Regions from separate parts of the Streptomyces sp. NPDC047880 genome, predicted to be linked through region 1. Evidence: riboswitches for the same ligand, from Rfam matches in the RefSeq annotation. Region 1 holds a riboswitch; each other region holds the start of a gene.

What was found. A riboswitch is a leader RNA that binds a small molecule or an ion and turns the genes downstream of it on or off. The one in region 1 is predicted to bind cyclic di-AMP.
Positions count from the first base shown of each region.
Region 2: it holds a riboswitch for cyclic di-AMP, as region 1 does, so the genes downstream of both, AB0937_RS08760 (transglycosylase SLT domain-containing protein) here and AB0937_RS30690 (M23 family metallopeptidase) in region 1, are expected to answer to the same signal.
Region 3: it holds a riboswitch for cyclic di-AMP, as region 1 does, so the genes downstream of both, AB0937_RS17535 (transglycosylase family protein) here and AB0937_RS30690 (M23 family metallopeptidase) in region 1, are expected to answer to the same signal.
Region 4: it holds a riboswitch for cyclic di-AMP, as region 1 does, so the genes downstream of both, AB0937_RS24435 (M23 family metallopeptidase) here and AB0937_RS30690 (M23 family metallopeptidase) in region 1, are expected to answer to the same signal.

Region 1 is NZ_JBEZOK010000026.1:20,860-27,813, forward strand. It holds gene AB0937_RS30680 (PrsW family intramembrane metalloprotease) at 1-421, shown strand, start outside; gene AB0937_RS30685 (aldo/keto reductase) at 493-1,437, opposite strand; gene AB0937_RS30690 (M23 family metallopeptidase) at 1,592-2,626, opposite strand; cyclic di-AMP (ydaO/yuaA leader) riboswitch at 2,638-2,793, opposite strand; tRNA gene AB0937_RS30695 (tRNA-Met) at 3,080-3,153, opposite strand; gene AB0937_RS30700 (dihydrofolate reductase family protein) at 3,219-4,349, opposite strand; gene AB0937_RS30705 (MarR family transcriptional regulator) at 4,427-4,939, shown strand; gene ribA (GTP cyclohydrolase II) at 5,072-5,713, shown strand; gene AB0937_RS30715 (MarR family transcriptional regulator) at 5,832-6,338, shown strand; gene AB0937_RS30720 (ATP-binding SpoIIE family protein phosphatase) at 6,691-6,954, opposite strand, start outside.
Region 2 is NZ_JBEZOK010000004.1:186,942-193,895, reverse strand. It holds gene AB0937_RS08775 (glycosyltransferase) at 1-102, opposite strand, end outside; gene AB0937_RS08770 (GNAT family N-acetyltransferase) at 123-1,208, opposite strand; gene AB0937_RS08765 (HAD family hydrolase) at 1,380-2,228, shown strand; gene AB0937_RS08760 (transglycosylase SLT domain-containing protein) at 2,192-2,971, opposite strand; cyclic di-AMP (ydaO/yuaA leader) riboswitch at 2,977-3,152, opposite strand; gene AB0937_RS08755 (polyprenyl synthetase family protein) at 3,655-4,665, shown strand; gene AB0937_RS08750 (DUF2092 domain-containing protein) at 4,897-6,147, shown strand; gene AB0937_RS08745 (ABC transporter ATP-binding protein) at 6,189-6,954, shown strand, end outside.
Region 3 is NZ_JBEZOK010000010.1:91,655-98,608, reverse strand. It holds gene AB0937_RS17545 (cytochrome P450) at 1-1,009, shown strand, start outside; gene AB0937_RS17540 (transglycosylase family protein) at 1,130-2,095, shown strand; cyclic di-AMP (ydaO/yuaA leader) riboswitch at 2,323-2,489, shown strand; gene AB0937_RS17535 (transglycosylase family protein) at 2,494-3,180, shown strand; gene eno (phosphopyruvate hydratase) at 3,441-4,721, shown strand; gene AB0937_RS17525 (septum formation initiator family protein) at 4,840-5,316, shown strand; gene AB0937_RS17520 (DUF501 domain-containing protein) at 5,370-5,900, shown strand; gene AB0937_RS17515 (Ppx/GppA phosphatase family protein) at 5,897-6,838, shown strand.
Region 4 is NZ_JBEZOK010000017.1:70,957-77,910, reverse strand. It holds gene AB0937_RS24445 (pitrilysin family protein) at 1-895, shown strand, start outside; gene AB0937_RS24440 (pitrilysin family protein) at 892-2,280, shown strand; cyclic di-AMP (ydaO/yuaA leader) riboswitch at 2,473-2,637, shown strand; gene AB0937_RS24435 (M23 family metallopeptidase) at 2,650-3,438, shown strand; gene AB0937_RS24430 (GntR family transcriptional regulator) at 3,672-4,367, shown strand; gene AB0937_RS24425 (HPr family phosphocarrier protein) at 4,564-4,845, opposite strand; gene AB0937_RS24420 (GNAT family N-acetyltransferase) at 5,024-6,954, shown strand, end outside.

The DNA of each region.
Region 1 (6,954 bases):
CGCCTACGCCGTGGCCGGCTGGCTGACCCCGGCCGAGCCGTACGCGCTCGGCTCGATGCGGGCCCGGCGGATCGCCCGCCAGTACGCCCGCCGCCACCTCGGCAGGGCGGCGGCCCGGGAGGTGGCCCGGTACGAGGCGTACGCGACGTCCCTGGCGTTCCTGCGGCACCGGGCCCGGCGGGGCGGCGTCCGGGCGGACTTCGCCGTACGGGAGCGGGAGCTGCTCGGCGAACTGTGGCGACGCCGGGAGGTGTCCCGGCCCGCGCTGGACCACGCGGCGCGGATCACCGCCCCTCCGGTCCCGGTGGTGGCCCCGCCCTGGCCGGTCCACGGGGTGTACGGACACGGGTACGGCTACGGCTACGCCCACCAGCCGACCCGCCCGACGCCGTACCCCGCTTACAACCCCTACCGCTCCTAGTACTCGGACCGAGGCCTGGCGGCCGGTGCCGCACCCCGTTCACAGCCCCTGAAGCTCCTCCTGTGGCCTGCTCAGGCCGAGGCCTCCGTGAGCCGCTCGGCCTCGGCCTCGGAGAGCGTCAGCTCCCCGACGCCGACCAGTGCGGGCAGCTGCTCCACCGTCCGTGCGGAAGCGATCGGCGCCGCCACGGTCGGCCGGGCGGCGAGCCAGGCGAGGGCCACGGTGGCGACGGGCACGTCGTGCGCCGCGGCGATCTCGTCGAGGGCGGCGAGCACCCGCCGCCCCCGCTCGGTCTCCAGATGCCTGGCGGCACCGCCCGCCCGCGCGCTCTCCACCGGCGTACCGGGCCGGTACTTGCCCGTGAGGAAACCGGACGCGAGCGCGTAGTACGGAACGGCCGCGAGGCCGGCCCGCTCGGCGAGGTCCTGGAGCTCACCCTCGTAGGTGTCGCGGGAGACCAGGTTGTAGTGCGGCTGGAGGGCGACGTAGCGGGCGAGCCCCTCGCGGTCGGAGAACTCCAGGGACGTCCGCAGCCGCTCGGCGGAGATGTTGGAGGCGGCGATGTGCCGCACCTTCCCCGCCTTCACAAGGGCGTCGAGCGCGCCGATGATCTCCTCGACGGGCACGTCGGGCTGGTCGAAGTGGGTGTAGTAGAGGTCGATGTAGTCGGTGCGCAGGCGCCGCAGGGAGGCGTCGGCGGCGGCCGTGATGTTGGCGGCGGACAGTCCCTGGAACTCGGGGTGCCGGCTGACCTTCGTGGCGACGACGACGTCGGAGCGGTTGCCGCGCGCCTCGAGCCACTTGCCGAGGATGGTCTCGGACTCCCCGCCCCGGTTGCCGTCGGCCCACGCCGAGTAGACGTCGGCGGTGTCCACGAAATTGCCGCCGACGGCGGTGTACGCGTCGAGGACGTCGAAGGACCGGGCCTCGTCCGCGGTCCAGCCGAAGACGTTGCCGCCGAGGGCGAGGGGGAAGACCTCGAGGTCGGAGGAGCCGAGCTTGAGAAGAGAAGTCATGCCCCGTGTCAACGACCGTACGGGAGGACCTCATTCCGCTACGGACGCGAAATTCCCGTGACCACCGCGACCGAAGACCGGCGGCCCTGACGTCGGGGGGTCGTCGTCAGGGCCGCCGGTCTTCGGTCGCGGTGCTTCAACGGATGTGTACCGCTTACGGGTTCAGTCCCTTGCCGCGCAGCCACGCCATCGGGTCGATGCCGCCGGCGGATCCGCCGGAGTGGACTTCGAGGTGCAGGTGCGCCCCGGTGACGTTGCCGGTGGCGCCCACGCGGCCGATCACGTCGCCGGTGCTGACCTTCTGGCCGACGCTGACGCCGATGGAGGACTGGTGCGCGTACCAGATCTCGGTGCCGTCATCGAGGGTGAGGACGGTCTTGTAGCCGTAGGAGCCGTTCCAGCCCGCCTCGGTGATGGTGCCGCTGTGCACGGCCTTGATCGGCGTGCCCGTGGGGGCGGCGAAGTCGAGGCCGGTGTGGTAGCCGGAGGACCAGTAGGCGCCCGCCTGGCCGAACGTCGAGGTGAGGGTGTACGAGGAGGTCGGCAGGGTGAACTGCTTGGCGAGGGCGGCGAGCCGCTCGGCCTCGGCCTTCTTCCTGGCCTCTTCCTCCGCTTTCTTCTTGGCCTCGGCGGCCTTGGCCTTGGCTTCCTCCTCCGCCTTGGCGACGGCTTCCGCCGCGGCCTTCTCGGCGGCGGCCGCGGCGTCCTGGGCGGCCTTGGTCTCGATCTGGTCCTGCTGGTGCTCGACCTGGGCCATGATCCGGGCGCGCAGCGCCTCGCCGGCACCGGAGGCGCCCTTGGCCTGCTCGGTGTCCGCCGTGACGGTGCCGAGGCTGCTGAGCGGGGTGGCGGAACCTTCGGGGGTGTCGTCGTCCGAGATGAGGGAACCCACCGAGGGCAGGTCCGGAACGGAGATGGACACCGGGGGCTTGCCGGTCTGGGCACTGGCCATGCCGCCGGCACCCACAGCGGCTATGACGCCGACGCCCAGGACGGTGGAGCTGCGGGCGAGACCTCCGCCGCGCTGCTTGGTGACGCGATGCCGGCCGCGGACGGGACGGATGGACTCCTCGGTGGGGTTCCACTCCTGGAACGGGCCCTCGTCGGTGCGCTGACCGCCGTAGCCGAAGGTGTCGGTGTCGCGCTTCGGCGCGTACGGGGCCGTGGGGGCAGGCCGGTTGGACGCCACGTGGGCGTACTCCTTTCCTTCCTTCTCGCCTACCGGGTTAGCTGACGGGTTCGGAGCAGGAAGGTCTCCTACGCGCGTATACCTGCCGTGCTTCCACGGTGGTTACGCCCGATTCACCCCAAGTGGTGGTTCCCCGGTTCCCTTTCGGGATTCGGCGCGTGCGCACGGAGCCGCCTTCTGTGACGGCTGGGACGACCGCGCTGCGTTATCGAACGTTAATGGAGGCGCGAGGGGTATTCCAGCGATTCCACTTGATCATTAACCTTTTTCGCGCGGACTTACCTGCCATGACCGACTTAAATCGGGCGAGTTGACCACCATACAAGTGGCCGACGAGGTTTGACGGTGTGTCAGTTGTTATGCGGAACGGGACGGTTCGCTCACCGACCGTAGCGAGTCACCGGGAAAGCACCGAGGGCCGGAATCCTTTGGATTCCGGCCCTCGGCCTTCAGTAGCGGGGACAGGATTTGAACCTGCGACCTCTGGGTTATGAGCCCAGCGAGCTACCGAGCTGCTCCACCCCGCGTCGTTGTGTCACCAGTGTACGCCATCCGCGGGACTGCTCGCGCACACCCTCCCTCCGGCCCGCGCTCAGCGCACCAGGTGGCGGTTCGGGGCCTTGGCCCGCTCCTCGTGTTCCGGGAGCAACAGCACCTCCACTCCCCGCGCCGCCAGGAGGCCGCTGCCGTCGGCGTCCGTCACGAAGGTGTCCGGCTCGCGCCAGGCCGTGACGACCCGCCGTACGCCCGCGTCGAGGATCAGCCGGGCGCAGGGAGCGGGCCGGGAGGCGCGGCGGGCGCACGGCTCGAGGCTGCTGTACACCGTCGCGCCGGGCAGCCGCGGGTCGGCCGGGTCGAGCTTGGCGAGGGCCGCCTCCTCGGCGTGCACCACGGGGTCGCCGCCCTCGCGGGAGTGGCCGCGGGCCAGTTCCGTGCCGTCGGCGGCGACCACGACCGCGCCCACGCTGAACGCCGTGCCCGACGGCGGGCAGCTCTCGGCCAGTTCGCAGGCGAGGGCCAGCCAGTGGTGATCGGCTGCGGCGGGCAGGGAACCGGTGCCCGGGGCGGTCGGTTCGTAGCGCATCAGGACGACGTCCTCGATCTGCCGCGACTCCAGCAGCCGGAGCCGGCCCCCCTGGTAGCCGCCGGGGCCGAAGAGGCGGGGCGCCCGGGGGTCGCCCACGAAGAGCGGGGCGAGGACCAGCTGGAGTTCGTCGGCGAGGCCCTGGGTGAGGAGCTGCGTGTGGATCAGACCGCCGCCCTCGACCATGAGCCGCCGTACACCCCGGACGTCGTGCAGGTGCGTGAGCAGCCGCCGCCAGTCGAGGCCGGCGCCGAGCGGGACGACGTCGGCGGCGAGGCCGAGCGCACGGGCGCGCTCGGCGCCCCGGTCGGTCGTGTAGAGGAGCTTCTCGCCGCCGGTGTGCCAGAAGCGGGCGTCCGGGTCGAGGTCGCCCGAACCGCTGACGGTGACCTTGAGCGGGTACGCGGGCTTGCCCGCGGCCGTGCGGGCGGCCCGGCGCTGCTCCGAGTTCACCAGCAGGCGCGGGTTGTCGGCGCGGATGGTGCCGGCGCCGATCAGGATCGCGTCGACGTCGGCCCGGACCTCGTCGACCCGGTCGAAGTCGGCCGGGCTGGACAGCAGCAGGCGGTCGGGCCCGGTGTCGTCCAGGTAGCCGTCGAGTGAGACGGCGGCGGACAGCAGGACGTACGGGTGAGGCATCGGTGCTCCGCGGCTGGTCGGGACTGCGGGACGGGACAGGGCTTGGTTCAAGTTTGAAACAAACCTACACTGGCGGCATGACGACTCGCTGGCTCACCCCCGAGGAGCAGCGCGCCTGGCGCGCCTACATCGCCGCCTCGCTGCTCCTGGAGGACGCGATCGACCGGCAGCTCCAGCAGGACGCCGGCATGCCACACCTGTACTACTCCATCCTGTCCGTCCTGTCGGAGTCCCCGGAGCGGCGGCTGCGCATGACCGATCTCGCCGAGCGGCTGAAGATCACGCGAAGCCGGCTGACGTACGCGGTCACACGGCTGGAGAAGGACGGCATGCTGCGGCGCGAGGCCTGCCGGTACGACAAGCGCGGCAGTATCGCGGCGCTGACCGACGAGGGGTTCGCCGTGCTGGAGCGCGCGGCGCCGGGGCACGTAGAGACCGTGCGCAGCTCCCTGTTCGACCGGCTCAGCGAGGAGCAGGTGGGCCAGCTGGAGGAGATCTCCGCGGCGATCGCGCAGGGGCTCCAGGAGGACGGGACCCGGCCGGCGGCGGACGACGTGCCGTGGCGACGGAGGTCGTCGCCCTGCTCGTGACGCGCATCACATAGAGCCGGATTCTCTTTGCTTCAAATTTAAAGCACGAGTAGGGTTCCGATCGTGGATCTGCTTCAAATCTGAAGCACTACGGCTGTGCAGCCGAACAGGAACGGAACCCGGAGGCCCCGCATGCCCGACACTCCCGCCGTCATCGCCACCCCGCGCTCCCGCGTCCGGGTCCCGCTGCGCTTCCACGACGGCTACGAGGCCGACGCCGAGCTCGTCACCTTCCACGGGCTGGCCGACGGCCAGGAGCACGTCGCCGTGGTCCTCGGCGAACCCGGCCCGGTCCCGCTGGTGCGGCTGCACTCCGAGTGCCTGACCGGGGACGTGTTCGGCAGCGCCCGCTGCGACTGCGGCCCGCAGCTGCGCGAGGCGGTCGAGCGCATCGCCGAGCGCGGCGGCGTCCTTCTCTACCTCCGCCAGGAGGGCCGCGGCATCGGCCTCTACAACAAGCTCGACGCGTACGCCCTCCAGGACGAGGGGCTCGACACCTACGAGGCGAACGCGGCGCTCGGGCTGCCGGAGGACGCCCGCGACTACACGGCGGCGGCCCAGATGCTCCGGGCCCTGGGCATCGGCGAACTGGACCTGCTCTCCAACAACCCCGACAAGGCCGACCAGTTGCGATCGCTGGGCGTCGACGTCCGCGACCGGGTCCCCACCGGCGTCTTCACCACCGCCCACAACGTCCGCTACCTGCGCGCGAAAGTCCTCCAGACCCAGCACACGCTGCCGCTCGCTGCGCTGGCGGAGCTCAACGCGGGCTGACCGGCCGCCGGTCCGGCCGGGCACTGAACCGGGCTGCTTGCCCTTCGGTTCATCGGGTACAGCCTTTGCAAGAGGGCGACCTCATCAGTACCCGCGCCTTTATGGAAGTGACCGTTTCGTGACCGATCTCGGCGGCCCCGGCAACCACCGGGCGAGGGGACCGGGCGAGGGCCCGGAGGCCGTCGCAGCGCAGATCACCGATGCTGTGGAGAGCCTGGTGGCGCTGTGGTCGGTCGCCGCCCAGGAGGCGTCCCTGCGGCTGTCACCGCACCAGTTGCGGGCGTTGCGCACCGTGCAGGCCGCGCCCGGGCTGAACCTGACGGCCCTGGCGGACCGTCTGGACATCGGCCTCCCCACGGCCAGCCGCCTCTGCGACCGTCTGGCCGCGGCCGGCCTGCTGGAACGGGCGCCGCATCCCGACACCCGCCGCGAAGTGCAACTGTGGCTCACCACACACGGACAGCACGTCCTGGGTGACGTCGCCGACCGCCGAACCCAGGCCCTGACCGCGGCACTGGCGGCCATGGAACCGGCCGAACGGGCAGCGCTGAGCAGGGGTTTGCGGGGCTTCCTGGCGGCCCGGACCATGTCGCCACCGCACACCCGCAGCCCAGAGGACCGCTGAGAAACCGGCCGGGCGGGGCAGGCGGACCCGGAATCGACGGCGCCGGTCGGTCGCCGGGGGCGTCAGGCGGCTGAGCCATCGCGGCGGCTGCCGCAGTCGGCGGGCATCGAGCGCCCGAGCCCTCACAGCACCCGCCGCCAACAAGCACCACACACCCGCACCCTCACAGCACCCGCCGCCAACAAGCACCACACACCCGCACCCTCACAGCACCCGCCGCCAACAAGCACCACACACCCGCACTCTCACAGCACCCGCCGCCAACATGCACCACACACCCGCACTCTCACAGCACCCGCCGCCAACATGCACCACACACCCGCACCCTCACAGCACCCGCCGCCAACGCGCATCACCTACCCGAGCCGTGGCGGCTCTCGCCGCCTGCGGTGAGGACCGCCACGCAGGTGTCGTCCCGTACCGGGCGGGCCGCGCTTCCCGCGTCCCGGAGCACCACCGCGGCCGCCACCGCCGGGTCGCAGCCGGGCAGGACGCCGTCGTCGGGCGGCGTCCAGCGGCTGGGCAGGCCGTCGCTGTGCAGCACCAGCAGACTGCCCGGGTGCCACGGCACGCGCTGCACGGGCACGGACGCCGGCGTCTGCGCGCCCACGATGCC
Region 2 (6,954 bases), on a different contig from region 1:
GAGCACCGCCTCGTCACCGTCGAGGTCCAGCTCGGCGACCTGCACCGCCCCGATGTCCAGGAACCGCCGGATCTCCTCCTGCGCACGCACCGAACGGGCCATGCGCCCACCCCCCTCGTGTGTCAGGTACGGCGCAGCCGAGCCGCGCCCTTCAGCGTCCGCGCGGCCAGCGACGCGAGCTGCGGCCTGCTGCGGACGAAGCTGTGCGCACGACGCGCCGGTTCGCGGCTGAGCCAGTGCAGTGCCGCGCCCACCCCCGGACGGGTTACCGCACCCTCGTACACGGGCAGTTCGCCCGTCTTCAGTGCGTCCTTGTACTCGGCGGCGCCCCGCCCCAGGTCGAGCATGCCGATGCCGGCGGCGGCCGCCGCCTCCGCCATCCGCAGATGGAGCACCAGCCCCGGCGAGAACTTCGCGAACTCCGGGTCGTACGCCGGGAACCAGCAGGCCAGTACGGAGGCCGAGCGCAGTCCGAAGTGCGCGGCGACGGGTCGCTCACCGGCGTACAGCACGGACAGCGTGCCGCTGCACTCCGCGGCCCGGGTCCGGGCCAGCCGCCCGACGAGCCGGGTGATCCACTCCTGGGCGAACCGGTCCCGGCGGCCGGTCCTGCGGTACTGCGCGGACTTCCACTCCATGAGCGTGCGCAGCGCGGCCGGGGCGCGTTCGTCGAACACGAACCGCAGCTCACCGGCCTGCCGGCCCAGCTTGCGCTCCTTGGCCAGCGTGGTCTTCAGGAATTTCGGCGACTGCGCGCGCAGCACCGACTCGTACGTCTCGTAGCCCTTCTCCACGTCGATGACGTAGGTGGCGTACTCCTCGGCCGCGTACCGGACGAACAGCCGCTGCTCGGCCTCCAGATTGTCGAAGGCGAAGCTCGACAGGGAGCAGGCCTTCAGCAGTTCGCCCGTCCCGACGCCCAGGCCCGGCCGCAGGATCGCGCCCTGCGCGTCCGAGACGCCCAGCCCGATCGCCCGGCCCTGCCCCAACGGGCCCCGCTCATAGGGCAGGAAACCGGCCGGCTCCGGCCCCTCGTACACCACCGCGATCCGGGCTCCCGGCCTGACCAGGCCGACGGCTTCGGTGAACTCCGGCTCCATGAAAGGGTTGCGCGGTGCCTCCGAGGCGGCGCGCAGCGCCCGCCAGCGCTCCCTCTCTCCTTCGCCGAGCTCCCCGGGCCCGGCCACGCGAATGCGCCCACTGCTCAACCCGACCCCCCGATCAAGTCCCCCCTGGACACATGGAAGGTACCGCTCTGTGCGGCCCCACGGGTAGGTAGCGGAGCATGTTGTTGCCAATCGGTGCAGAGGCCTTCAACCGGGCAATCGGCGTCCTCCGTGCGATGAAACGAAGGGGCGCGCTGTCCGTATTCTCTGATCATGGCCGCACCCATCGCATATTCACTCATCGCCACCGATCTGGACGGGACGCTGCTGCGCGGCGACGACACCCTGTCCGACCGGTCCCTAGCCGTGCTCGCGCGGGTGGCGGACGCCGGTGCCCAGCACCTCGTGGTGACGGGCCGGCCGGCGCCGAGAGTGCGGCCGCTCCTGGACGACCTCGGCTGCACGGGGCTCGCGGTGTGCGGGCAGGGCGCGCAGGTGTACGACGCCGGCGCGGACCGGCTGCTGTGGTCCATCACCTTGGACCGGGAATTGGCGGAGACCGCCCTCGGCAAGATCGAGGCCGAGGTGGGGCAGGTGTACGCGGCGGTCGACCAGGACGGGGTCGACGGGCTCACGCTGATCGAGCCGGGCTATCTGATGCCGCACCCGACGCTGCCCGCGGTCCGGGTCGACCGGCGCGAGGACCTGTGGGGCGAGCCCATCAGCAAGGTGCTGCTGCGGCACCCCTACCTGACGGACGACGAGTTGGCGGCGACGGCGCGCTCGGTGGTCGGCTCACTGGCCACGGTGACGATGTCGGGGCCCGGCACGGTCGAGCTCCAGCCGTGCGGGATCACCAAGGCGACCGGTCTGGCGCTGGCCGCCGAGCATCTGGGGCTGCGGCCGACGGACACCATCGCCTTTGGTGACATGCCCAACGACATCCCGATGTTCGACTGGGCCGGCCACGGCGTCGCGATGGCCAACGCCCATCCCGAACTCAAGGCCGTGGCCGACGAGGTCACCCTGTCGAACGAGGACGACGGCATCGCCGTCGTCCTCGAGCGACTGCTGGGCGGGGCGCCTCAGTACGGGCCGTTGACGTTGTCGATCGAGCCGTAGCGGTCGGCCGCGTAGTTGCAGGCCGCCGTGATGTTGGCGACCGGGTCGTACGGGTCGAAGGAGGTGCCGGGCACGTGGTAGGCGGCGAACGTCGGGTCGATCACCTGGAGCAGGCCCTTGGACGGGGTGCCCGCGGCGGCGTTGGAGTCCCAGTTGTTGATCGCCTGGGGGTTGCCGGACGACTCGCGCATGATGTTGCGGTGGATGCCGTCGTAGGAGCCCGGGATCCCCTGCTGCGCCATGATGTCCAGCGACTCGCGGATCCACCCGTCGAGGTTGTTCGCGTAGGTCTTCGCGGACGCCTGGGTGGCCTGGGCGACACCGCCGGCGGGCTTCGCGGCAGGCTTGGCGGGGGCGGACGACTTCGTCGCCGTCTTCTTCGGGGCGTCCGCAGCCCTGGCGGTCTTCACCTTCAGCTTCAGACCCGGGTGGATCAGCTTCGGGTTGTCGCCGACGGCGGCGCGGTTGTCCTTGTAGAGCTGCTTCCAGCCGCCCGAGACGTCGAACTTGTCGGCGATGCGGGCGAGCGAGTCGCCCTTGACCACGGTGTACGTGTGGGACTTGGCGGGCTGGGCCGCCTGCTTCACGGACTGCGCGGCGGGGGCGCTCTGGGTCTCGGCGGCGCTCGCGTGCGTGGCCCCGAGGAGCGGGAGGGTGAGTGCGGCTCCACCGGTACCGACGGCGACGATGCCTCGGGTCAGCGGGTTGGTTCTGGGGCGACGGTGCTTGCCTCGTCCGGCCATGGCGATGTTCCTCTCCGGCGCCTGCGAGGTGAGCTGTCGGGTTCGGGCCGGGAGGTGCCCGGCCGTGTACGGCGCTGTGTGCCGTACACGGCTTCACCCCGAGCCGTGCCGCTGTGCGGACCGGCGACTTACCTGGGTCCCCCGCTCCTGCCACGCGTGAGTGAGTCGGTTCCTGTGGGGAGTCCGGGCGGCGGCAGGATTAGGCGTCCGCCGGACAGGGCCGGAACGTATGCGAGAGCACATGTCGGGAACAAGCGCCTCAATCACATATCGCGCGGTTGACCTTGGTCGGGGGAGTTTGCGTCACTTGATCCTTTGCGGGAGCCAAGGCTCAACTGGCTTTCGGGGAACGGCGGTACGGGCCGGCGCCGAGAAGGGGTGGAATGGGGGGAGAAGTGATTGACCTCACTGATCACAAGCCGGAAGGGCAATTTCCGCCAACAGGAATTCACCGACTCATCGCGGCAAATCGTGCATAGTTCACTACCACTGGGTAAGTCGATAAATATCTGTTCTTATAGGTTGATCGAAAACATAGCGGTCGTGATCGGATACCACCCGGCCTGTAACCATGGGCGCTGGCGGTGATCGAAACGTGACCGGATACGCTGACTGGAGTGAGAGCGGCGACCTATCGACAATCCGCGTAATCACCGGCAGACACAGCAGACAGGAGACCCCTCGTGACCGACGTCGGGCCGTTCGGGCTGAGCGTGCGGGACCAGGATCTGGAAGCCGACGTCCAGGCCGGGTTGGCGGCTGTCGAGGAAGGCTTGCTCGAGGCCACCAAGAGTGAGGTGCCCTTCATCACGGAGGCCGCCCAGCATCTGGTGCGGGCCGGCGGCAAGCGGTTCCGCCCGCTGCTCGTGATGCTCTCCGCCCAGTTCGGCGACCGCCACGCGCCCGGGATCGTGCCGTCGGCCGTCGTCGTGGAGCTGACCCACCTCGCCACGCTGTACCACGACGACGTCATGGACGAGGCCGCCGTGCGCCGCGGCGTCCCGAGCGCCAACACCCGCTGGGGCAACTCCGTCGCGGTCCTCACCGGCGACTTCCTCTTCGCCCGGGCCTCGCACATCCTGGCCGACCTCGGCCCGGAGGCCGTGCGGGTGCAGGCCGAGGCGTTCGAGCGCCTGGTGACCGGCCAGATCCTGGAGACGGCCGGACCGCAGGACGGCCGGGACCCCGTCGAGCACTACCTGGACGTGCTGGGCGGCAAGACCGGTTCGCTGATCGCCGTGTCGTGCCGGTTCGGCGCGATGATGTCCGGCGCCGAGGACACCGTCGTGGACGTGCTGACCCAGTACGGCGAGCGGCTCGGCGTCGCCTTCCAGCTCGCGGACGACGTCCTCGACATCGCGTCCGACTCCCACGAGTCCGGCAAGACCCCCGGCACCGACCTGCGCGAGGGCATCCCCACCCTGCCGGTGCTGCGGCTGCGGGAGCGCGCGGCCCGGCTCGGGCTCGCCGAGGACCTCGCCCTGTGCGAGCTGCTCGACTCCGACCTCACCGACGACGCACGGCACACCGAGGCCCTGCGCCTGCTGCGTGCCCACCCGGCCCTGGAGCAGGCCCGGCGGGACACCGTCCGCTATGCCCAGGACGCCCGTTCGGCGCTGGCACCGCTGCCGGAATGCACCGCGAAGACGGCCCTCCTGGAGCTGTGCGACGCGGTGGTGCACCGGGCCGGCTAGCACGTCTCCCCCGTACGACCCCTACGGGTCGGGGGAGAAGTCGCCCCTCCGTGTCATACCCCAGCAGTACGCGCAGTTGAGCCCGGGGTCTGACGTATCTCCCTGGCCGATTTGGTCAGATGGTGAGCACGGAAAACACCACTCCTCACCTGTTCGGGTGAGAATGGCGGCTCAGGGACGAGTGCGTGCACGACACGGACAGCCGCCGCCGACCACGGAGGTAGGGCACACATGGCACCGTACGCATCCGACGACAGCACGACCGCCGGGGAGGTCGACGAGCAGCGCTCCGGGCGGCGCAAGGCCGCGCGGTACGTCGTCCCGGTCACGGTGGTGGGGGTGGCGGCCGCGACGATCGGGCTGGTGCCCGCCCTCGCCGACTCCGGCGACCCCGACCTCCCGAAGATCACCGCACAGCAGCTCATCGAGAAGATCGCGAAGTCGGACGTCCAGCAGCTGTCCGGCACGGTGAAGATCAGCACGGACCTCGGCCTGCCGAACCTCGGCGGCCTGGAGTCCAGCCTGCTGTCCGGCGCCGCGGGCCAGGGCGGGGAAGGCTCCTCCGCCGATCCGTCGGCCAAGCTCACCGAACTGGCCTCCGGCACGCACACCCTGCGCGTCGCCGTGGACGGCCCGGACCGGCAGAAGCTGTCGCTGCTGGAGAACGCCGCCGAGTACAGCGTCATCCACAACGGCAAGGACGTCTGGGGCTACGACAGCAAGTCCAACGAGGTCTACCACGGCATCTCCGCCGAGAGCCCGGAGCGCGGCAAGGACCAGCAGCCGCCGGCCACGCCGAAGGACTTCGCCCAGGAGGCCCTGAAGGCGGTCGACGACACGACGTCCGTGACCGTGGACGGCACCGCCCAGGTCGCCGGCCGGGACGCCTACAAGCTGGTCGTCCAGCCGAAGCAGTCCGGCTCGACGGTCGGCGCGATCACCGTGGCCGTGGACGCGAAGACCGGCATGCCGCTGAAGTTCACGCTGACCCCGGCCAGTGGCGGCGCCGCCGTCGTCGACGTCGGCTTCACGAAGGTCGACTTCGCCGGGCCGGCCGCCTCGACCTTCGACTTCACCCCGCCCAAGGGCGCGAAGGTCACCGAGGAGAAGGACACCCCCAAGAGCGAACACAAGGGCTTCGGCGAGGACTTCGGCAAGGGCGGTGCGAAGGACCACGCCCCCGGGGCCGGGGAGGGCGTCGGCAAGGGCCTCGGCGGCCCCGACGGGATGAAGACCATCGGCGAGGGGTGGAACGCCATCGCCACCTTCGACACCGGCGGCGAGGGCGTGCCCTCGGGCAAGGCCGGAGGCGAGTTCGGCGGCTTCCTCGACTCGCTCGGCGACAAGGTCCACGGCGAGTTCGGCTCGGGCACGGTCTTCTCGACCCGCCTGGTCAACGCCCTCGTCACCGACGACGGCAAGGTCTACGCGGGCCTGGTCACCAAGGACGCGCTCGTGAAGGCGGCCGACACCGGAAAGTGAGCCCCGTAGGCGTACGGGAGTTCAAGAGAACGAGGGAGCCGATGGGCGAGGTGTCCGCCACGGAACCGGAGCAGGGTGGGACCCGGGCCGGGACCGGCGACGAACCGGTCATCGCCACCCGCGCGCTCACCAAGCGCTACCGCGGCGGACAGCTCGCCGTCGACGGTCTCGACCTGACCGTCCCGGCGGGCAGCGTCTTCGGCTTCCTCGGGCCCAACGGCTCCGGCAAGACCACCACCATCCGCATGCTGATGGGTCTCATCGAACCCACCTCCGGCACGGCCCGGGTCCTGGGGCAGCCCATGCCCCGGGCCACCCGCGCCGTGCTGCCGCACGTCGGCGCCCTCATCGAGGGCCCGGCCCTCTACGGCTTCCTCTCCGGCCGCGACAACCTCGTCCGCTACGACAGCGCCGACCCGGCCGCCGATCCGCGCACCCGGCGCGCCCGGGTCGCCGCCGCACTGGACCGGGTGGGCCTGACGGCCGCCGCGGGCAAGAAGGCCAAGGCCTACTCGTTGGGCATGAAACAGCGCCTGGGCCTCGCGGCCGCGCTGCTCCAGCCGCGCCGGCTGCTCGTCCTCGACGAGCCGACCAACGGCCTCGACCCGCAGGGCATGCGTGAGATCCGCACCCTCGTACGGGAACTGGCCTCGGACGGCACGACCGTCTTCCTCTCCTCCCACCTCCTCGACGAGATCGAGCAGGTCTGCACGCACGCGGCCGTGATGACGCAAGGCCGGTTGATCACGCAGGGCCCGGTCGCCGAGCTGTCCGCCGGGGCGCGCGGCCGGCTGGCCGTGACCACGC
Region 3 (6,954 bases), on a different contig from region 1:
CCTGCTCAACATCGACCCGCCGGACCACACCCGGCTGCGGCGGCTCGTGTCCAAGGCGTTCACGCCCCGCCGGGTCGCCGAGTTCGCGCCGCGGGTGCAGGAGCTCACCGACACCCTCATCGACGGATTCGCGGCGAAGGGCTCCGCCGACCTGATCCACGAGTTCGCCTTCCCGCTCCCCATCTACGCCATCTGCGACCTGCTCGGCGTCCCGCGTGAGGACCAGGACGACTTCCGCGACTGGGCGGGCATGATGATCCGTCACCAGGGCGGACCCAGGGGCGGCGTGGCGCGGTCCGTGAAGAAGATGCGCGGCTATCTCGCCGACCTCATCCACCGCAAGCGCGAGGCGCTGCCGGCCGAGCCAGCCCTGGGTGAGGACCTCATCTCGGGTCTGATCCGCGCCTCCGACCACGGCGAGCACCTCACCGAGAACGAGGCGGCGGCCATGGCCTTCATCCTGCTGTTCGCCGGATTCGAGACGACCGTCAACCTGATCGGCAACGGCACCTACGCCCTGCTCACCCACCCCGGGCAGCGTGCCCGGCTCCAGGCGTCCCTGGCCGCGGGGGAGAGCGCCCTCCTGGAGACCGGCGTCGAGGAACTCCTCCGCTACGACGGCCCCGTCGAACTCGCCACCTGGCGCTTCGCCACGCAGTCCCTCACCCTCGGCGGGCAGCGCATCGAGGAGGGCGACCCCGTCCTCGTCGTGCTGGCCGCCGCGGACCGGGACCCGGAGCGGTTCGCCGATCCGGACGTCCTGGACCTCTCCCGCCGTGACAACCAGCACCTCGGATACGGCCACGGCATCCACTACTGCCTCGGCGCCCCGCTGGCCCGCCTGGAGGGCCAGACCGCGCTCGCCACGCTCCTCACCCGGCTCCCGGACCTCCGGCTCGCCGTGGATCCGGCCGAGCTGAGGTGGCGTGGCGGCCTCATCATGCGGGGGCTGCGCACGCTGCCGGTGGAGTTCGCACCGGCCGGACGTGACGAAACATCAGGTCTGTGATCTTCACGTGATCTGCGCGGCATGAACTTGTGACAAGTGATCGTCTGCCGATACGTTCACCCATCAACGCGGCCGGTATCGCGCCGCGTCGGTCACTGCTGTCACGTGAAAGGTCTCCGTATGCTCTCCGGGAACGGTCGGCACCGTCGCCCCCGCCAGGCTCCGGCTCTCCTCGTCGCGGCCGGAGTGACCGGCTCCGCCATCGCGATCCCCCTCCTCGGGGCCTCCGGCGCCAGCGCGGCCGACGGCACGACCTGGGACCGGGTCGCGGACTGCGAGTCCGGCGGCGCCTGGAGCCAGAACAGCGGCAACGGCTACTACGGCGGCCTGCAGTTGTCCCAGGAGGACTGGGAGGGCCACGGCGGCCTCGACTACGCCGCGAGCGCCGACCTGGCCAGCCGCTCCCAGCAGATAGCCGTGGCCGAGAGAATCCTCGCCGACCAGGGGGTCGGCGCATGGCGCACCTGTGGCCTGCTCTCCGGCCTCGAACAGGACAAGGAATCAGATTCATCCGAATCGTCGGAATCGTCCGACTCGTCCGGTGAAGTGGACTCGCCCGGTTTGCTCGACTCGCTCGGTTCGTCCCTGTCGGAGAGCGCTTCCCCGTCGCCCTCGTCGTCGCCTGACGGGTCGTCGGCCTCGAAGGATGAGAACGCCGATCCGGACAAGTCGCCCGAATCCACCGAATCGCCGAAGGGTCGGCAGTCCGGCAGCTCCTCGTCGGCCGGCTCCAAGGGTGACAAGTCCAACTCGCAGTCCGCGGGCGACTCCTCGGAGCTGACCGACACCGGCTCCGGCCGCCATCGCGGCCCCAGCGCCGACGAGACCCGGGAGTCCGAGGACGGTCGTACGGGCGGGTCCACGGGCCGGCACGCCTCGCGCGGTGACGACAGCTCCCGCGACGCCTCCGAGGGTGCCTACATCGTGGGTGTCGGCGACAGCCTCTGGTCCATCGCCGACTCCCTTGACGTCAGCGGCGGATGGCACGAGCTCTACGAGAGCAACGAGAAGTCCGTCGGCGCCGACCCGGACCTCATCCTCCCCGGTGAGAAGCTCACGGTGGAGGGCGAAGCGGACGAGAAGTAGCTGTTCGGGCAGTGCGGAAACCGGGGCGGAAGTCGCCCCGAAACCGTGCGAGTTAGCGCCCCGATTCGCGGCTGATGTCCCGTTTGGGGCCCTGAGAGATAGATCTCAGAAGCCCTGATCGTCTTTGAAATTCCGCCGATCGCGTGTCTACGGTCATGACCGCTCGCCACCGCGAGCCCCGGCTGCCGCAACGCCGAATCCTGCCAGCGGCCGCACGGGAACAGTCGTCGCGTCAAGCGCCGTAGGCAGGAGCGGGGGACCCAAGGTAGGTGCCCGACCGGCAGGTTGTGCCGGAAGGGCTTGGGGTGAAGCCGTGTCCCGGGAGGGACGCGGCCGGGCAACTCAACCGGCCCGAACCCGACAGCTCACCTCGCAGGCGTCGGTGAGGGGATCCATCCATGCTGTTTTCCAGCAAGGGCAAGCACCGTCGTCCGTCCAAGGCCACCCGTGCCATCGCCGTCGCCGGTGTCGCCGGCGCCGCCGTCGCCGCCCCGCTGATGGCGGCCGGCAACGCCTCCGCCGCCACCGCCTCCGAGTGGGACGCGGTCGCCCAGTGCGAGTCCGGCGGCGACTGGTCCATCAACACCGGCAACGGCTACTACGGCGGTCTGCAGTTCTCCGCCTCCACCTGGGCCGCTTACGGCGGCACCCAGTACGCTTCCACCGCCGACAAGGCCAGCAAGGACCAGCAGATCCAGGTCGCCGAGAAGGTCCTGGCGAGCCAGGGCAAGGGCGCCTGGCCGGTCTGTGGCAAGGGCCTGTCGAGCGCCGGCTACACCGGCGGCGGCTCCTCGAGCGACTCCGGCAGCACCTCGCAGCAGAGCACCGACTCCCGCGAGACCCAGCAGCAGCCGGCCTCCCGCTCCGACGAGCGCCCGGCGGCCAAGAAGACCGTCACCACCCCGACCGGCAAGAAGGTCAAGAAGGGCGACGGCGAGTACAAGGTCGTCAAGGGCGACACCCTCAGCTCGATCGCCGCGGACAAGAAGGTCAAGGGCGGCTGGGAGAAGCTGTTCGAGCTGAACAAGGACATCCTCGAGGACGCCAACCTCATCTACCCGGGCCAGCAGCTGCACCTGAAGTAAGCAGCGGCCCACCCGGACCCTCCCGGGTCCACGGGCTCCCCGCCCCGGTGCGTCACCCCCCGTACGCACCGGGGCGGGGTTTTTTCGGCAACGGGCTTTGTTCCGTTCGGAAACAATTTACTCTCGGTTCTGTCCATGAGGTGGGCGACCCGGTGGCCGATCGCCCCGGGCCGGTTAGGCTCATGTCGCGAGCCACCGGGCCCGCACCTCGCCGGGTCCGCGCGACCCGCGTACCGCGTCACATCAAGAAGGAGATGCTCGTGCCGTCCATCGACGTCGTCGTAGCCCGGGAAATCCTGGACTCCCGAGGCAACCCCACGGTCGAGGTCGAGGTCGGCCTCGACGACGGCAGCACCGGTCGTGCCGCCGTCCCGTCCGGCGCCTCCACGGGCGCCTTCGAGGCCATCGAGCTCCGCGACGGCGACTCGAACCGCTACCTCGGCAAGGGCGTGGAGAAGGCCGTCCTCGCCGTCATCGAGCAGATCGGCCCGGAGCTGGTCGGCTATGACGCCACCGAGCAGCGCCTGATCGACCAGGCGATGTTCGACCTGGACGCCACCGACAACAAGGGCTCCCTCGGCGCCAACGCCATCCTCGGCGTCTCGCTCGCCGTCGCCCACGCCGCCTCCGAGGCCAGCGACCTGCCGCTGTTCCGCTACCTGGGCGGCCCCAACGCGCACCTGCTGCCGGTGCCGATGATGAACATCCTGAACGGCGGCTCGCACGCCGACTCCAACGTGGACATCCAGGAGTTCATGATCGCCCCGATCGGCGCGGAGTCCTTCTCCGAGGCCCTGCGCTGGGGTGCCGAGGTCTACCACACGCTGAAGAAGGTCCTGAAGAGCAAGGGCCTGGCCACCGGCCTCGGCGACGAGGGCGGCTTCGCCCCGAACCTCGGCTCCAACCGCGAGGCCCTCGACCTCATCCTCGAGGCCATCAAGGAGGCCGGCTACACCCCCGGCGAGCAGATCGCCCTCGCCCTCGACGTCGCCGCCTCCGAGTTCTACAAGGACGGCTCCTACACCTTCGAGGGCAAGACCCGCTCCGCCGCCGAGATGACCGAGTACTACGCGGAGCTCGTCGACGCGTACCCGCTCGTCTCCATCGAGGACCCGCTGTTCGAGGACGACTGGGAGGGCTGGAAGACCATCACCGCCAAGCTCGGTGACAAGGTCCAGCTCGTCGGCGACGACCTGTTCGTCACCAACCCCGAGCGCCTCGCCCGCGGCATCGAGGAGGGCGCGGCCAACGCGCTGCTCGTGAAGGTGAACCAGATCGGTTCGCTCACCGAGACGCTGGACGCCGTCGAGCTGGCCCAGCGCAACGGCTTCAAGTGCATGATGTCCCACCGATCCGGCGAGACCGAGGACGTCACCATCGCCGACCTGGCCGTCGCGACCAACTGCGGCCAGATCAAGACCGGCGCCCCGGCCCGCTCCGAGCGCGTCGCCAAGTACAACCAGCTGCTGCGCATCGAGGAGATCCTCGACGACGCCGCGGTCTACGCCGGCCGCAGCGCCTTCCCGCGGTTCAAGGGCTGACCCGGCACTGACCCCTACGGGGTCAAGCCGTAGCCAGTCGTACGTACGTCCCCGTACCCGGTCCCGTACCGTGTCCGGGGACGTACGCGCGTAGGACGGTGGAGCGGGAGGCGGACAGATGGCCGTGAAGGACCGGGACCGGTTCTCCACCGCGACCAGGATCCGGTTGCTCGGCGAGCAGACCGCGGCCCGGGTCTACCGTTCCCAGACCAGGCGCCAGGCCCGCCGCTCGCGGCTGACCGGCCGGGCCGCGCTGCTCGCCCTGGTGATGTGCTCGCTGATCGTGGCCCTGGCCTACCCGATGCGGGAGTACGTCTCGCAGCGCGCCGAGATCGACGACCTGCAGCGCGAGCAGCGGCAGGCCCGTGAGCGCGTCGAACGGCTGCGCGACCTGAAGGCGCGCTGGCAGGACGACGCGTACGCCGAGCAGCAGATCCGGCAGCGGTTGCACTACGTGATGCCGGGGGAGACGGGCTTCATCGTCGTCGACCCGCACGCGGCGAAGCAGTCGCGCACCGACCTGGGGGCGGCCGACCGTCCCTGGTACTCGAACGTCTGGGACGGGGTCGACAAGGCCGACGCCTCCGACCGGTGACCCGAACCCCTGCCAGTGACCCGAAACCAGAGAAAGACAGCCTGAAGACAGTCATGGAAACGCCCCCGCCGACCACCCCGCGCACCGAGCCGACCGACGCCGACGTCGAGGCCTTCAAGCAGCAGCTCGGTCGGCCCCCGCGCGGTCTGCGCGCGATCGCGCACCGCTGCCCGTGCGGACAGCCCGACGTCGTCGAGACGGCCCCGCGGCTGCCGGACGGCACGCCGTTCCCCACGCTATACTACCTGACGTGCCCGAAGGCGAACTCGGCCATCGGCACGCTGGAGGCCAACGGCGTGATGAAGGAGATGACCGAGCGGCTCGGCTCGGACCCGGAGCTGGCCGCGGCCTACCGCGCCGCGCACGAGGACTACATCCGGCGGCGCGACGAGATCGAGGAGCTGAAGAACTTCCCGAGCGCGGGGGGCATGCCGGACCGGGTGAAGTGCCTGCACGTCCTGGTGGCCCACTCGCTGGCCGCGGGGCCGGGGGTGAACCCGCTGGGCGACGAGGCGCTGGCGATGCTGCCGGAGTGGTGGCGCAAGGGCGCCTGTGTGACGACCGCCGAGGAGGACGCACAGTGACCCGTGTCGCCGCCGTGGACTGCGGTACGAACTCCATCCGGCTGCTGGTCGCCGACGCCGACCCGGAAACCGGAGAGCTGACCGACCTGGACCGCCGGATGATGGTCGTGCGGCTCGGGCAGGGTGTCGACCGCACCGGCCGGCTCGCCCCCGAGGCGCTCGAGCGGACCTTCGCGGCGTGCCGCGAGTACGCCGGGATCATCAAGGAGCACGGCGCGGAGCGGCTGCGGTTCGTGGCCACGTCCGCGTCCCGGGACGCCGAGAACCGGGACGAGTTCGTGCGCGGCGTGCTGGACATCCTCGGCGTGGAGCCCGAGGTGATCACCGGGGACCAGGAGGCCGAGTTCTCCTTCACCGGCGCCACCAAGGAGCTCGCCGGGGACGACCGCCTTGCCAAGCCCTATCTGGTCGTGGACATCGGCGGCGGTTCGACCGAGTTCGTCGTGGGCGACGACCACGTCCGGGCGGCCCGCTCGGTGGACGTCGGCTGTGTCCGCATGACCGAGCGGCACCTGGTCCGGGACGGCGTGGTGAGCGACCCGCCGTCCGAGGAGCGGATCGCGGCGATGCGGGCCGACATCGAGGCCGCGCTGGACCTCGCCGAGCAGACCGTTCCGCTGCGCGAGGCGCGCACCCTGGTCGGCCTGGCCGGCTCCGTGACGACGGTGTCGGCGATCGCGCAGGGGCTGCCGGGGTACGACTCGGAGGCCATCCACCACTCCCGCGTGTCCTACGACCGGGTCCGCGAGATCACCGAGTGGCTGCTGCGCTCCACGCACGCCGAGCGGGCGGCCGTGCCCTCCATGCATCCGGGCCGGGTCGACGTGATCGGGGCGGGCGCCCTCGTCCTCCTGGCGATCATGGAGCGGATCGGGGCGCAGGAGGTCGTCGTGAGCGAGCACGACATCCTCGACGGCATCGCGTGGTCGGTGGCGTAGCCCGCTTCTGAGCAGGCATGGACCACGAATGAGCGTGCCCGGGGGGTCCGGACGGACCCCCCGGCGACAGCCCGTCGGAAAAGTTCGTGAAGTTCTTCACAAGGAATTCGGCCCTC
Region 4 (6,954 bases), on a different contig from region 1:
CCCCTACGGCACCGCCTTCGAGAAGCTGACGGCCCTCATGTACCCGGAGGGCCACCCCTACCACCACACGCCGATCGGCTCGATGGCCGACCTGGACGCGGCGACCCTGGAGGACGCGCGCGCCTTCTTCCGCACTTACTACGCGCCGAACAACGCCGTGCTCTCCGTGGTCGGTGACATCGACCCGGAGCAGACCCTCGCCTGGATCGAGAAGTACTTCGGCTCCATCCCCGGCCACGACGGCAAGCCCGCCCCCCGCGACGGCTCGCTGCCGGAGACGATCGGCGAGCAGCTGCGCGAGGTCGTCGAGGAGGAGGTCCCGGCCCGTGCCCTGATGGCCGCCTACCGGCTGCCGCACGACGGCACGCGCGCGTGCGACGCGGTCGACCTGGCCCTCACCGTCCTCGGCGGCGGCGAGTCCTCCCGCCTGTACAACCGGCTCGTGCGCCGCGACCGTACGGCCGTGGCGGCCGGCTTCGGCCTGCTGCGGCTCGCCGGGGCGCCCTCCCTGGGGTGGCTGGACGTGAAGACGTCCGGTGACGTGGAGGTTCCGGTCATCGAGACCGCCATCGACGAGGAGCTCGCCCGGTTCGCCGAGGAGGGCCCCACGGCCGAGGAGATGGAGCGCGCCCAGGCCCAGTTGGAGCGCGAGTGGCTGGACCGGCTCGGCACGGTCGCGGGCCGCGCCGACGAACTGTGCCGGTACGCCGTGCTGTTCGGCGACCCGCAGCTCGCCCTGACCGCCGTCCAGCGCGTGCTGGAGATCACGCCGGAGGAGGTCCAGGAGGTCGCCAAGGCCCGCCTGCGGCCCGACAACCGTGCGGTCCTCGTCTACGAGCCGACCGCCCCCGAAGCCCCCGCCGACCAGGACGAGAACGAGGAGGCGGCCCGGTGACCGAGCTCGCCACGATGGACTTCCACCCCCGGCCGCAGGCGGGCGACGCCAAGCCGTGGGCTTTCCCCGCCCCAGAGCGCGGTGCGCTCGACAACGGCCTGACGGTGCTGCGCTGCCACCGTCCCGGCCAGCAGGTCGTCGCCGTGGAGGTGCTGCTCGACGCCCCCCTGGACGCCGAGCCCGCCGGCCTCGACGGTGTGGCCACGATCATGGCCCGGGCGTTCTCCGAGGGCACCGACAAGCACTCCGCCGAGGACTTCGCGGCCGAGCTGGAGCGTGCCGGCGCCACCCTCGACGCGCACGCCGACCATCCCGGCGTCCGGCTCAGCCTGGAGGTGCCGGCCTCCCGGCTCGCCAAGGGGCTGGGGCTGATCGCCGACGCACTGCGGGCGCCCGCCTTCGCCGACAGCGAGGTCGAGCGGCTGGTGAACAACCGCCTCGACGAGATCCCGCACGAGCTGGCCAACCCCTCCCGGCGTGCCGCGAAGGAGCTCTCCAAGGAGCTGTTCCCGGCGGACTCCCGCATGTCGCGGCCGCGGCAGGGCACCGAGGAGACCGTCGCCGCGATCGACTCCGCGGCCGTACGGGCTTTCTACGAGAAGCACGTCCGTCCCGCCACCGCCACCGCGGTGGTCGTCGGCGACCTCACCGGCATCGACCTCGACGCCCTGCTCGCGGACACGCTGGGCGCCTGGACGGGCTCCCCGGCCGAGCCGCGGCCCGTGCTGCCGGTGACCGCCGACGACACCGGCCGGGTCGTCATCGTGGACCGCCCAGGCGCCGTCCAGACGCAGCTGCTGATCGGCCGGATCGGTCCGGACCGGCACGACCGCGTGTGGCCCGCGCAGGTGCTCGGCACGTACTGCCTGGGCGGCACCCTCACGTCGCGCCTGGACCGCGTCCTGCGCGAGGAGAAGGGCTACACCTATGGCGTCCGGGCGTTCGGCCAGGTCCTCAGGTCCGCCCCGGACGGCACCGGTGCCGCGATGCTCGCCATCAGCGGTTCCGTCGACACGCCCAACACCGGCCCCGCCCTGGAGGACCTCTGGACGGTGCTGCGCACCCTGGCAGCGGAGGGCCTGACCGACGCCGAGCGGGACGTCGCCGTGCAGAACCTGGTCGGCGTGGCGCCGCTGAAGTACGAGACGGCGGCGGCCGTCGCGAGCACGCTGGCCGACCAGGTCGAGCAGCACCTGCCGGACGACTACCAGGCCACGCTGTACCGGCAGCTCGCCGCTACCGGCACCGTGGAGGCCACCGCGGCGGCCGTCAGCGCCTTCCCGGTGGACCGTCTGGTGACCGTCCTCGTCGGTGACGCGGCGCAGATCAAGGCGCCCGTGGAGGCCCTCGGCATCGGCGAAGTCACCGTCGTCACCGCTGAGTAGCCGCACGCGCGTGCAGGGGCCCTGGTTGTCTTCCACGGCACCAGGGCCCCTTTATGCCCGAATTGGTATGGGAGTTGCCTGTCTGCCCTGTGGGATGCGCTACAAAAGCCGGGATCCGTTTGGGAATTGAAAGCGGCGCCGCTTAGCGTCATCCGGGCTGTTCGTCAGGCAGTGCGCCGCGCCCGCGGCACCGGACAGTCATCGCCGAGTCCCCGTACGGCGCGAGCCAGGGGAGCCGGGGACCCACCGCAGTCCCTGGGGTGAATCGGACGCCCGCGCGTACCGCGAGGGAGTCCGTAGGAGACCTTCCTGCTCCGAACCCGTCAGCTAACCCGGTAGGCGAGAGGGAAGGAAAGGATCAGCCACCACATGGCGTTCACTCGCGCCACCGGGAAGCACCGTCGTCCCAGCAGGATCCAGCGCGGCACCGCCCGCGCGGCGGGCGTCGCGGCCCTCGCCACCACCGGCGTGATCGGCACCGTGGCGGCCCCCGCGGCCTTCGCCGCCGAGCCCAGCGCGGAGCAGACGGGTCTCACCCCGGTCGTCACCATGGGCGACACCGTGGCCCAGCAGATCGACGCCCAGGCCGTCGCGCAGCAGCAGGCCGCCGACGAGGCCGCCGCCAAGCAGAAGGCCGAGGAGGCCGCCCGCAAGCGGGCCGCCGAGGTGGCCGAGAAGGCCAAGGAGGCGGCCGAGAAGGCCCGTGCGGCCAAGGAGCGCGCCGCCCGCGAGGCCGAGCGCAAGCGTCTCAACGCCTTCGTGTCCCCGATCTCCGGCTCGTACGTCTCCACCGCCTACAAGGCCAGCAGCGGTCTGTGGTCCTCCGGCAGCCACACCGGCGTGGACTTCCACGCCGCCAGCGGCACCTCCGTCCACGCGGTCGGCATGGGCGAGGTCGTCGAGGCCGGCTGGGGCGGCTCCTACGGCAACAACATCGTGATCAAGATGAACGACGGCACCTACACCCAGTACGGCCACCTGTCGTCCATCAGCGTCTCGGTCGGCCAGAAGGTCACCCCCGGCCAGCAGATCGGCCTGTCCGGTGCGACCGGCAACGTCACCGGCCCGCACCTGCACTTCGAGGCCCGAACGAGCCCCGAGTACGGCTCCGACATCGACCCGGTCGCCTACCTCCGTTCGCACGGCGTCAGCCTCTGACCGGAACCTCATCGCCGTTCCCGAAAGCCCCGGCTCCCCGAGCCGGGGCTTTCGGCGTTTGCGGCCTCCGGACGGCTCCCGGGGCGGTCCTCAGGGATGGCTCCTCGGACGTCCGCTGTCCAAAAAATATCCATGGATTCCCGCTTGCCGTCGGAAATTCCCGCTCATTGCAATAGAGTCACGGAACACGCGCCGCTCGCCGGCGTTTCACGGGGATTAAGCGGAGGTCGGTCATGCGTATTCCCGCGCACTCGGTGTGCACTGCCATCCGGGACGACATCGTCGCGGGGGTCCACGCGCGCGGCAGCCGGCTCACCGAGGAACTCCTCGCACGCCGCTACGGCGTCTCGCGTGTGCCCGTCCGGGAGGCGCTGCGCACACTGGAGGCCGAGGGCTTCGTGGTGACCCGCAGGCACGCGGGTGCATGCGTGGCCGAACCCACCGAGCAGGAGGCTGCCGACCTGCTGGAGATGCGGATGCTCCTGGAGCCGCTCGGCGCGGCCCGGGCCGCCCAGCGCCGTACCGAGGCGCATCTGAAGGTCCTGCGCGGCCTGGTCCGGCTGGGTCAGGACCGGGCCCGCCGCGGCACCGGCGACGACCTGCGCTCCCTGGGCGTGTGGTTCCACGAGACGCTCGCCCAGGCCTCCGGCAGCCCCGCCCTGACGTCGATGCTGACCCAGCTCCGCCACAAGATCGCGTGGATGTACACCGTGGAGGCGCCGCTCAGCCCGGTGGAGTCCTGGACGGAGCACGGCGCGATCGTGGATGCGGTGGCGCGCGGGGACGGCGAGCGCGCGCGGGCGGTCACGGCGCTGCACGCCGAGCGCGCGGCCGGGGCGCACCGCCTGCGTATCGGCTCCGCCGGGGAGCGCGCCGACCGTGTGAGGAACTCGCAACATGCCGTCAACACGGCGAGCCTGCGGCATTAACACGGAAGCCGTATACAAAGAGAGGGTAATTCTCGGGGTTCCTCGGGTGCGCTCGGTTATTCCCGGGCTTCTCGAGGGTTTATTTCGGCTGCCCGGACACGGAATTACTTCTGCCTGTCGACCGGTAATGGCGAAGGGCTCGCCCGGTGAATTCGGACGAGCCCTTCAGTGTGCGCCGGACAGGGCGCCGGGGAAATCACACGGTCTCGGGCAGTTCCTCGAGACCCTCGGAGACCAGCTTCGCCAGCCGGTCGAGGGCGGCGTCCGCGCCCTCGGCGTCGGAGGCGAGGACGATCTCCTCGCCTCCCTGGGCGCCGAGGCCCAGGACGGCCAGCATCGAGGCCGCGTTGACGGGGTTGCCGTCAGCCTTGGCGATCGTCACCGGGACGCCTGCGGCCGTGGCGGCTCGGACGAAGATGGAAGCGGGGCGGGCGTGGAGGCCCTCGGCCCAGCCGACGTTGACGCGGCGCTCAGCCATGTGTTGCTGCCCTTCGGTGTTCAGGGTTGTCTAGACCAGTTTCCCATAACGTGAAGCCACCCGGAGCGGTTCTCTCGGTCCACTCCGCAGGTGCCGTCGGATCGCGGCCTCGACCCGACTGACGCCCTCCACAGACTGCCTCGCGCCGTTGTCAGGCGCTAGCCGTACTCTGGGGCCCATGCAGACCTCGCCGGACCGGCACGAGTATCCCGCCCACTGGGAAGCCGACGTGGTGCTGCGCGACGGAGGCACCGCGCGCATCCGGCCCATCACCGTTGATGACGCCGATCGCCTGGTCAGCTTCTATGAGCAGGTCTCCGACGAGTCGAAGTACTACCGCTTCTTCGCGCCGTACCCGCGCCTGTCCGCCAAGGACGTCCACCGCTTCACGCACCACGACTTTGTGGACCGGGTGGGACTCGCGGCCACGGTCGGCGGCGAGTTCATCGCCACCGTACGCTACGACCGGATCGGCGCGGACGGAACGCCCGCGTCCGCACCCGCCGACGAGGCCGAGGTCGCCTTCCTCGTGCAGGACGCCCACCAGGGCCGCGGAGTCGCCTCCGCCCTGCTCGAACACATCGGAGCCGTAGCCCGCGAGCGCGGCATCCGCCGTTTCGCCGCCGAGGTGCTGCCCGCCAACACCAAGATGATCAAGGTGTTCACGGACGCCGGCTACACCCAGAAGCGCAGCTTCGAGGACGGCGTCGTCCGTCTGGAGTTCGACCTCGAACCCACCGACCGCTCCCTCGCCGTGCAGTACGCGCGCGAACACCGCGCCGAGGCGCGCTCCGTGCAGCGGCTGCTGGCCCCCGGCTCGGTCGCCGTCATCGGTGCCGGCCGCACACCCGGCGGCGTGGGCCGCAGCGTCCTCGGGAACATCCGGGACGCCGGTTACACCGGCCGCCTGTACGCGGTGAACAAGGCCCTCCCCGAGGGGCACAAGGAGCTCGACGGCGTGCCCGCCCACCGTTCGGTGCGGGACATCGACGGCCCGGTCGACCTCGCGGTCGTCGCCGTACCCGCCGAGCACGTCCCCGAGGTCGTCACCGAGTGCGGCGAACACGGCGTGCAGGGGCTGGTCGTGGTCTCCGCCGGGTACGCCGAGAGCGGCCCCGAGGGGCGCGAACGCCAGCGCGCCCTGGTGCGGCACGCGCGCACGTACGGCATGCGGATCATCGGCCCGAACGCCTTCGGCATCATCAACACCTCCCCGCAGGTACGCCTCAACGCCTCCCTCGCCCCCGAGGTGCCGCGCCCCGGCCGGATCGGTCTTTTCGCCCAGTCAGGCGCCATCGGCATCGCCCTGCTGTCCAGGCTGCACCGGCGCGGCGGCGGCGTCACGGGCGTCACCGGCGTCTCCACCTTCGTCTCCTCCGGCAACCGCGCCGACGTCTCCGGCAACGATGTCCTGCAGTACTGGTACGAGGACCCCGACACCGACGTCGTCCTCATGTACCTGGAGTCCATCGGCAACCCCCGCAAGTTCACCCGTCTCGCCCGCCGGACGGCCGCCGCCAAGCCCCTGGTCGTCGTCCAGGGCGCGCGGCACGGCGCCGCTCCCCAGGGGCACGCCGTCCGGGCGACCCGGCTCCCGCACGCGACCGTGTCGGCGCTGCTGCGGCAGGCCGGCGTCATCCGCGTCGACACCATCACCGAGCTGGTCGACGCGGGCCTGCTCCTCGCCCGCCAGCCCCTGCCCGCCGGGCCCAGGGTGGCGATCCTCGGCAACTCCGAGTCACTCGGCCTGCTGACGTACGACGCGTGCCTGGCCGAGGGCCTCAGGCCGCACCCCCCGCAGGACCTGACCACGGCGGCCTCCGCGGCCGACTTCCACGCGGCCCTGTCCCACGCGCTGGCCGACGACCGGTGCGACGCCGTCGTCGTCACCGCCATACCGGCGGTGGGGGAGGGCTCGGTCGGCGACGCGGCCCTCGCGCAGGCCCTGCGCTCGGCATCGGCTGCGGCTCCGGCCAAACCGGTCCTGGTGGTCCACGTGGAGCTCGGCGGCCTCGCCGAGGCCCTGTCGGCGGCGGCCAGCACCGCACCTCAGGCCGTGGCGGAGGCCGCTGACGTCCCACGCCCGGCACCCACGGGACGACGCACCCC